Regions from separate parts of the Nostoc sp. CALU 546 genome, predicted to be linked through region 1. Evidence: riboswitches for the same ligand, from Rfam matches in the RefSeq annotation. Region 1 holds a riboswitch; each other region holds the start of a gene.
What was found. A riboswitch is a leader RNA that binds a small molecule or an ion and turns the genes downstream of it on or off. The one in region 1 is predicted to bind cobalamin.
Positions count from the first base shown of each region.

Region 2: linked by a shared signal. The riboswitch ahead of RRG12_RS38705 (DUF1636 domain-containing protein) and the one ahead of RRG12_RS10325 (TonB-dependent receptor plug domain-containing protein) in region 1 are both predicted to bind cobalamin.
Region 3: linked by a shared signal. The riboswitch ahead of RRG12_RS30070 (hypothetical protein) and the one ahead of RRG12_RS10325 (TonB-dependent receptor plug domain-containing protein) in region 1 are both predicted to bind cobalamin.

Region 1 covers NZ_JAWJTF010000015.1:68,744-72,025, reverse strand. The annotation lists gene RRG12_RS10325 (TonB-dependent receptor plug domain-containing protein) at 1-1,481, opposite strand, end outside; cobalamin riboswitch at 1,850-2,063, opposite strand; gene rocD (ornithine--oxo-acid transaminase) at 2,848-3,282, shown strand, end outside.
Region 2 covers NZ_JAWJTF010000141.1:15,801-19,082, forward strand. The annotation lists gene RRG12_RS38690 (DUF4359 domain-containing protein) at 1-276, shown strand, start outside; gene RRG12_RS38695 (sirohydrochlorin chelatase) at 415-1,164, shown strand; gene cobA (uroporphyrinogen-III C-methyltransferase) at 1,161-1,940, shown strand; cobalamin riboswitch at 1,990-2,148, shown strand; gene RRG12_RS38705 (DUF1636 domain-containing protein) at 2,171-2,623, shown strand; gene RRG12_RS38710 (cobalt-precorrin-6A reductase) at 2,799-3,282, shown strand, end outside.
Region 3 covers NZ_JAWJTF010000081.1:18,391-21,672, reverse strand. The annotation lists gene RRG12_RS30080 (DUF1186 domain-containing protein) at 1-223, shown strand, start outside; gene RRG12_RS30075 (hypothetical protein) at 305-880, shown strand; cobalamin riboswitch at 1,268-1,411, shown strand; gene RRG12_RS30070 (hypothetical protein) at 1,783-2,037, shown strand; gene RRG12_RS30065 (methyltransferase domain-containing protein) at 2,060-3,061, shown strand; partial or broken gene RRG12_RS30060 (GTP-binding protein) at 3,192-3,282, shown strand, end outside.

The DNA.
Region 1 (3,282 bases):
TTAAGTTCAGGGTTTCCAATATTAGTAGGATTATTGTTAAATAAATTAGCAATGGTTGGCGCTCGGAAGTTTCTGATATAGTTAGCTCTGAGTGTTGTGGAGTCAGAGATTGCTAATTTTGTACCTACAGATGGTGATGTAAATGAACCATTTACCAAGCTACTGAAATCTTGGTGTACTCCTAAATTGATACTCAAGCTAGAAGTAAAATTATTTTCATATTTGGCGAAAATGCCTCCTTGACTAATACTGTCATCGTAATTTTCTCTATTGACATTACTGCCATAATTAAAAGTGGTATTACGCACATTTACATTCCGGTAATCAAAGCCGTAAACCAAAATCTGATTTTTGGTCAGATTCCAACTATGTGTGGTTTGAATACCGTAAGAAACTTGGTTAGAATCAAACCGATTTTGAGATGAAAGTGCGCCACTACGATTATCAAAACGAGTATTGAGAAAATCAGTATAAACTCTGGCTGTTAAAAGTGAATCATTTCCATTCCCTAATTTGGAATTCCAGGTTAAATCAGTGAGAACTTGGTCTGTGTATTTACGATTATTGTCGGTGAGAGAATTGAAAAAACCTTGCCCAAATTGGGGTTCAGGAATTGCTACTCCTCCTGGTACTCCCTGTTCTTTGCTTAAGTATAGGCTTGAGAGACTTAAGGTATTACGTGTTCCTAAATCTGCCTCTAGTTTGACATTAAAGTTGTTAAACAGAGCATCATTATTTGTTCTCGTTCCCGTAAAATTGGCTTCAGGAATTGTAAAAGGATAATTATTTTCTGCTTGGGTACGGTTGTAACCTACAACCCAATAAATTGCACCTGCTTTCCCACTATTTTGAATATTTTGTTGGTTTAGTCCATAAGTACCAATATTCACCTTGGCTTCTGTTGTAACTTTCTCTGTGGGACGACGAGTGACAATATTAATTACCCCTCCTATTGCATCAGAACCATAAAGAGTTGAACCTCCTCCTGGTAACACTTCAACTCTTTCGATATTATTGGTAGTGAATTCTGAGAGGTCAAAACCCCCGCCACCAAGATTATTAATCGGTCTACCATCAAGCAATATTAATACTTGACCGGTATTAGAACCACGAATAAATTGACCACTTAAAGCGTTAACTTCTGTGCCAACTGTACCATCACCTAAGATACCAGGAAGAAATCGCAGTGCTTCTTTGACAGTTCTTGCACCTTGCGCTTCCATTTCTTCACCCGTAATTACGTAAACAGGACGGGTGGAATCTTTCACTGTCCCTTCGCGGCGAAAGGGTGAAAATACAGGTTCATTCAATAGCTTGTCGATGACTGTTAATTCAATATCTGGTTCTTCTGTGGATGCTGGAGTATTTTCAGGTGTTACTTGTGCAACTGGTTGTAAGTCTCTTGCAGAACCTTCATACTTGGGAAACTCAGATATTTGTGGAACTTGATTAGCGATCGCTACATTTCCTCCACCGACCATCCCATAAATTGCGGTAAAAACGAAGATTTTTGAGAAAAATTCACAACAAGTAACTATACGGGAAGTGGACATGAAACTCCTCGTTTTCAGTAAATGCAGGTATTTATTTGTGCTGTTGAATTTCTAAGATTTAGGGTTACAATGCATTGCCATACCTAAATCATGGTGGATACTATTTTGATAGCAAAAAAGACTTTGTGGTATTCCTTATGGATACCCAAATTCCTATAGGACAACCAAAAATTAAGTGTCGTTACTAACAGCGAAGCGAATTAGTAAAACTTGCAGAGGGTACTGTCTTAAAACAATATTTGTACCCATGAAATTCTTTAATAAAATGTATCATCTGTGCCTCGCAGATAAATGTTTTGTGTCTAGAGTGAGTCGGCGGGCATTCTGGCTCATACAATTTTGGATTTTGAATTTTCGATTTTGGATTATTGGGTAGCTTCCCAATCCAAAATCTAAAATCTAAAATCTAAAATCGGTTTACAGCTGCGGGACAGCGCCGGATTTACACCGAACTTTCCCCCTTGCGTCTGATGGCTGCTCCCCATCAGAACCGACAGTTATGTGTCACATTACCATAGTTACTGTCTATATGTAAATTCATTTGGTAATAATCGGTGAGAGGTTGAGATAATTTTATTTTTGCCAATTATAAATTGTGCTGGAAATTTAGGAAAAACGCAGGTATTAAGTCAACTTTTGTGCTGAATTTATGCGGCAAAAATGAATAATGTATATCAAGATTAAGCCTAGACTACGCCTACTGTAAGCATCGCCTACTCAAAAGCTGCAATTTTGTTATCCCCCTCCCCAGCATTGATCGGCTAAGAATTTAATGATACTTTAGATAAGATTGCAGTAAAAAATAGCTTTTTTGACTATCTATAAAACATTTCATATAAGTATCAAGTTGTTGTCATAAAACCATACAAAGACATAATTACTGTCGAAAACGTCATATTTTAAACTATCGGTTATTATGCTAGTAAAATTTTACATTTAGACAGAGTGGGCAACTGGTTTTCTTCACTAATGAAGTAGGCAAAAGATGTCCTACACAAGTTGCGTGTCTGAAAGATGAGCAAATAGCTGGTCAATAATTACTGGCTATTTTACATATTTAGAGAAAATCAATCAGCACTACACAATAGCGATTGTCTTTGATATGACTGACTGATTTTAGCAGTAAAGTCTTTACTTTCATGTCAATAGCACCCTGGAATTGGGAACTATAAAAGTAAGAACAAAGCTAGATTTTTCAATTTATACTCATACCTGTGAAATGTCTTATTCCACTAGTAGTCTTTCAGATGTTTTCTAGTTTGATTTCAAACCCTCAAAGCTATCAGGAGTAAATATGCAAGCAACAAACGTAACTCTGGGAATTCCCAACCTCAATACTATGAATACCCAGGATTATATTGAACTAGAACAGCAATATGGGGCTGATAATTATCATCCTTTAGATGTAGTCATCACCAAAGGAGAAGGTGTGTGGATATGGGATATAGAAGGTAAAAAATACCTAGATTTTCTTTCAGCTTATTCAGCATTAAATCAAGGTCATTGTCATCCCAAAATTCTTGCAGCCATGATTGAGCAAGCCGAGAAAGTTACACTAACTTCCAGGGCTTTTCGTAATGACCAGTTAGGAAGATTTTATGAGAAACTTTCTCAAATTTCTGGTTTACCCAAAGTGCTACCCATGAATTCGGGAGCCGAAGCTGTAGAAACTGCTATTAAAGCCATTCGTAAATGGGCTTATAAGGTAAAAGGTGTACCAGAAAATCAA
Region 2 (3,282 bases), on a different contig from region 1:
GCAGTGCAAAGGTTGTCAGAATATTTAAAAACCGATGTATGCAAAAGTACTACGAATATTATAGAAAATTTAATCCGTTTTAATTGTGATAAGTTGGTTGACTCGGCTAATCCGCAAATCCAAGAAATTATTGCCAGGACTACAGAAAGACAAAATTACGTGATTTTTAGCGTTTACCGTACAGATTTAAAAATAAGTTCTTGGATACCTTCTTATAAATTTGAAACGGTGGGAGCTTTTGATCAATTTTATACTTACACTGCTGAAGAACAATAAGTCAAGCAGAAGGGGGAGAATTTGAAGAACAAGTCAGAATCCAACATTCAGTATTCTTCTTCAAGAATTACCAGGGTATCTATTACCCCCCAACTTAATATTAAGTAAGAATAGTAACAGAAAGTTCAATTTTTGCCGATGTCATTTGCCTATCTCTTAGTATCTCACGGAAGCCGCGATCGCCGCCCAGAAATTGCTATGCAGCAACTAGCAGGGCTGGTATGTAATCAATTGCCAAAAAACTTCAACCCATTAAATAAGGAACATTTGGTTGGTATAGCGGCTTTAGAAATGAGTCCTCAGCCTTTACACGAGCAGATTCAACAATTTGCTAAGAGCGCTTTTGGTGATGATCGCAAACTACCTCAGAACGATAAGCGCCTAAAAATTGTACCGCTATTTTTGCTGCCGGGAGTGCATGTGATGACGGATATTCCCGCCGAAGTAGCACTAGCACAACAGGCTATTGGTCAAGATATCATCATTGAGTTGCAACCATATTTAGGCTCTCATCCCAATTTAGAGAAATTGCTGGCCAAGCAAATAGCTGCGACAAAAGCAGAAGCATGGATTCTGTTAGCTCATGGTAGCCGTCGCCCAGGTTCTCAAGAAACTGTGGAAGCAATGGCGGCGAGTTTGGGAGCGGTGGCTGCTTATTGGGCTGGGCCTCCTAGTTTAGAATCACGAGTGAAAGAGTTGGTAACTGCTGGTTATCGGGAAATTGCAATTTTGCCATACTTTTTATTCGCTGGTGGAATAACTGATGCGATCGCTACTTCAATAGAGGAGTTAAAATTACAATTTTCTGCGGTGAATTTCCAATTGGCATCGCCACTGGGAGCAAGTGCAGAATTAGCCGAGCTAATTTGGGATTTAACAGATAAATGAACCGCACAGAGAAACAGGAGAGCAAGTATTTGGGAAAGGTTTATTTAGTAGGTGCGGGGCCAGGTGATCCAGGACTAATTACCTTGAAGGCCAAAGGTTTGTTGGAATGTGCAGATGTCGTTATCTATGATGCCTTAGTTAGTTCGGCAATTCTGGCAATGATTAATCCCCAAGCCGAGCAAATTAATGCTGGTAAGCGGAGGGGGAAACATTCGCTGTTCCAGGAAGAAACAACTCAATTGCTGATTGATAAAGCGCAGGATCATGCAATTGTAGTACGGCTAAAAGGTGGCGATCCGTTTATTTTTGGTCGCGGTGGCGAAGAGATGGCAGAATTAGTCAAAGCTGGAATCTCAACGGAAGTAGTGCCCGGTATCACATCGGGAATTGCAGCAGCGGCTTATGCAGGTATACCTTTGACGCATCGACTGTATAGTTCATCGGTGATATTTGTAACTGGACATGAAGCGGCGGGTAAGTATAGACCGATAGTGAATTGGAGTGCGATCGCTCACGGTTCCGAAACCATTGTAATTTATATGGGAATTCACAATCTGCCTTATATTGTGGAACAATTAAGTTTAGCTGGATTGAATTTAGAAACACCCATTGCTTTGGTGCGTTGGGGTACGCGCCCCGAACAAGAAGAATTGATTGGTACTTTAGAAACAATTGTAGAGCAGGTAGAGCAAACTGGATTTGGTGCGCCTGCGATCGCAGTTATTGGACAAGTAGTGAATATGCACAGTATTTTGTCTGGTTGTCGTCCAGTATGATGTTGGCGCAAAGCTTGCCGTTTCATATTGTTAGATGACCACTAGTGTATGATCGATAAGGTTATTCGGTTCTGGTAGGAGTCAGCTATCAGAGGTAACGGGGAAAGTTCGGTGCAAATCCGGCACTGTCCCGCAACTGTGAACTAATTTGAGATTAAGGAACCAAATTGAGTAAGTCAGGATGCCCGCCGAAATAGATTTATCAGTTTCACTATATCTGCGAGGTACAGATGACTACGACTTTAAATATTTCCCCAACCAATCCCTTGGGTGTTGCTGAACATACTTTATTTGTTTGTAAAACCTGTGCCAGTGTTTGGCAAAATGGAAATCGCTTAGGTGAAAGTGGTGGTGAAAAACTTCTACATCAACTTCAGCAGCTTGCCCAAGATTGGGAGTTACGAGATGAATTCCCGATTCAGGAAGTTGAATGCATGAGTGCTTGTAATCGTTCTTGTGTAGTCGCCTTTACTGCCAAAGGCAAATTAACATATTTATTTGGTGACTTAGAAGTTGATGGTAGTGCTTCTGCGGTGTTGCAATGTGCTAGTCAATACTATGCTAAAGCAGATGGTTTACTGCCTTGGTCAGAGCGTCCAGAAGCACTGAAAAAAGGCATCTTAGCAAAAATTCCGCCTTTATCAAAACAGAATTCAGGAGTCAGGAGTCAGAATTCAGTATGAATTCTGTACGAGTGGCGGATAGAGTTAAGCAAAGCAAGTCCGCGAGAGTTTGAGTATAGATTAAAACCTCTTTCACCGTGGGCAAAAATAAATTCAAATATTCTTCCTTGAACCTATCCGTTTATGGGTAGAGTATTCTGAATCCTGAATTCTGAATTCTGATTCCTTTTTAATGATGCGCGTTTTGATTCTAGGTGGGACGGGAGATGCCGCAGAACTAGCTGCCAAAGTTGCGACTATCCAAGGGTTAGAAGCAATCACATCTCTAGCTGGCCGCACCCGTGAGCCATCAATACCGTTGGGGGATTTGCGGGTTGGAGGCTTCGGTGGCGTGGCTGGATTAGCTAGCTATCTGCGAATCATGCAAATCGACTTATTAATTGATGCAACCCATCCTTTTGCGACTCAGATTTCCTTTAATGCAGCAGATGCCGCAACAGAAGTTGGAGTACCCCGTCTGATGTTAATTCGTCCGCCTTGGGAAAAAGAAAGTGGCGATCGCTGGATTGAAGTTGATCGCGTTGAAGTCGCAGCAGCATCTTTGCAAAACCAGGCACAGCGGGTATTTTTGACCGTTGGTAGGCAAGAACTCGCTGCCTTTGCTTATTTGGAGAAAATTTGGTTTCTGATGCGGATGATTGACCCACCTACTGATGATG
Region 3 (3,282 bases), on a different contig from region 1:
TAAACTGCGCCAGAATCGACGTTATTCTTTAATTGAAGATGTGATATCAGAAATGGAAGGTTGGGCTTGTTTCCAGCCAGAAAAACTAAAAAAACTGGATAACAGGTTAATTAGCCCAGAAGGATTTACTTTATCGACACCAAAAAAATCCCAAACTCAAGCTAAAAACAAGAAAAAGATGCAATCACAATCTCGCCGAAAAAATCGCTCACCCAAAAAATGAGTATTCAAAGACCCCACCTTTGTCTAGTAAGGGTTTTAGGAAAAACGCTGCTCAAAGATAAGTATTGAGTTAATAGATTGAATGCCGATAAAATACGAGAATAGAAAAGGACAGACATATTATCTTTATCAAGGCATAACGAAAACTGGTAAGCCTAAGTACTTCTTTTCCATGAAAAGTGAAGGACATTTGGTTGAAACTATGCCTGATGGCTATGAAATTTATGAAAATCCTAACGCTCAGGTTTTTCTGAGAAAGGTTCAGCCGAAAATTATTACCGATGAAGAAAGGGCAAATGTAGAAGAAGGAATAAAGAAATTTTCTAGCTTACAAGATTACCAAATAGATATAAAACAGGAAATCATTACTATATATACAGCAGACCAAGACGTTAATCTGTTGTCCGAACTATTAAATTTTTCTGGAAGAAATGAGATGAGAGAAGGGAAAACTAAACTCAGGCTTTCTATTTCATATTCACCGATGCTTCGTTTCGTATTGATTGATCGGGCGCAACGGACATTTCTGACTCAAAGATATTGTTTTTTAGGAAGAATTGATGACTGGATTGAAATCGGCAAGCAAGGTAATCTTCAGGGACTAGTAGAAAATTATGTGAAACATTTGGGACAAGAGTCATTCTTTGAACTGCATTGATCTTAGTTTTTGGCTCAATCAACTAGAGGCATTGGCAAAATGGAGTTGTTTTTGGCTGACCCTTGTCTAATAAGTGATCTAGAGTCTGAATATGGTAAAAGGAGAACAGCTAAAACCGATAATCTCAGATGACATAGCCGAAAATAAATCTTAAGGAACTCAAGCGATATCTGAAGGATGACTCTCAATAAGAATTGATTTCAGAAAATAGCGAGCTATTTTTGGCATTTGTTAGTTTTGCAAGATATCTACTAAGCAATAAAAAACGACCCTGCAACGCTGAGTAGAAAATAAATGCTTGGTAAAGAATGAGACTTGTCCCGATTAATAGCGAATGCAAATATAGACAGCCTATTGATTTTTATGCAAGCAAATCGCAGTTGTGTTATTATCCAGATGAATCTCGGTTCTAGTGGGGAACAGCCACTAGAGGAAACGGGGAAAGTCCGGTGTAAATCCGGCGCTGTCCCGCAGCTGTAAACAAGGGTTGCCTTGTGAGTCAGAATGCCCGCCGAAGTTGACTTGTAAATTTTGTACATCTGCGAGGCACAGATAAGTATTTTTATGAAGGTTTATACAACTAATCAGCTTTACGTTCTCATAGTGCCACATATCAAGACGCTACAGATTACGACTTTCTATGAGAAGGTAAGGGGTTAATTTTCGGTACAAATTGTGTCTTGAGATCCAGCGATCGCTGTAATCTACTCCAGACGAGAGTATCGTTTGTAAATAGTCATTGCGACAAAAAACGCTGTATTAACTAATAGGTGGAAGTTGTTTAAAACAGGTAGAAAATGGCGTGTATGACGTACATAGTCATGTTTGACCACTGAACAAATACTTTCCCAATCTCGCATATAAATTGCTAAGTTACTAAATGAATACTCCAGTTAATTATCATGGCGAAATTCTATCTTCACCGAACTGGGAAGATTCCTACTGCTATTCACCCCTTTGTTAAACAAACGGCTCTTCCTCAAGGCAAACACAAGCCCAGTCTACTGCAAGGGAAAATTATTCAAGATGTTCAAAACATTGCAATATCGATGTATCGGATGATTTATATTGCGATTGCCGACCGTGGGCAGTTACGACATCACTCCTCTGATTCAGGACGAGCAGCAATGAGTAAACCGTTGGATCGACTCAAATAGGTGTACAAGACCGTTCAAAAAAATGCCAAATTTGTTATATTCTGTAATTGTTTTTTTTCTGCTATTAGTAATTGGAATTGCGGCTTATTTCCTAACTGCCCGCAAGTATCAATCCTCATCCACAGTTGCCAATTCCTACGATCAATGGACTCTTGATGGCATCCTAGAGTTTTATTGGGGAGAACACATTCACCTTGGTCACTACGGTTCACCGCCACGACGAAAAGATTTTCTGGCTGCTAAATCTGACTTTGTACATGAAATGGTTAAATGGGGTGGAATAGAAAAATTACCCCCTGGTGCTACCGTCTTAGATGTTGGCTGTGGTATTGGCGGCAGCAGTCGGATTTTAGCGCGAGATTATGGGTTTGCTGTCACAGGGATTACCATCAGTCCTATTCAGGTGAAACGCGCCCAGGAATTAACACCCTTTGGGCTAAATGCCCAGTTTGCGGTTGATGATGCAATGGCATTGTCGTTTCCAGATGCCAGTTTTGATGTGGTCTGGTCAATCGAAGCAGGCCCCCACATGCCAGATAAAACCATTTTTGCTAGAGAATTAATGCGGGTGCTAAAGCCTGGTGGAGTGTTGGTTGTAGCTGACTGGAATCAGAGGGATGACCGCCAAAAGCCGCTAAATTTTTGGGAGAAACGAGTAATGCAGCAACTCCTCGATCAGTGGTCTCATCCAGCTTTTTCCAGTATTGAAGGCTTTTCCGAGCTTTTAGCAGGAACAGAATTGGTTGAAGGGGAGGTAATTACGGCAGACTGGACGCAAGAAACCCTTCCTTCTTGGTTCGATTCAATTTGGCAAGGAGTGGCTCGACCAGAGGGATTAGTGCGTTTTGGGCTGTCTGGTTTCATCAAGTCTGTGCGCGAGGTACCGACGCTTTTACTGATGCGTTTGGCGTTTGGTACAGGATTGTGTCGATTTGGAATGTTCCGGGCTGTACGGGCAAATGGAAGCACAGAATTCATGGACAGAAACTTTGCTAACCAAAATCCCTCAAGCTTGGTTAGGTAGCGATCGCAGCTATTTATGAATATTTGGATTTTAAATAAGTTTGGGGGGTTAAATCCCCTAGTTCTAGAGGCAGAACACAATTGAAGCCTAGCTAAATCCCCGTCACAAAATGTAATTATGAATTATGAATTATCGAATTAAGGGATTTGTAGCAGTTCCAAACAAAGCTATCCGTCCGGTATTACAGGGGGTTGGTAATCGATTTAACTACTTTTATGACC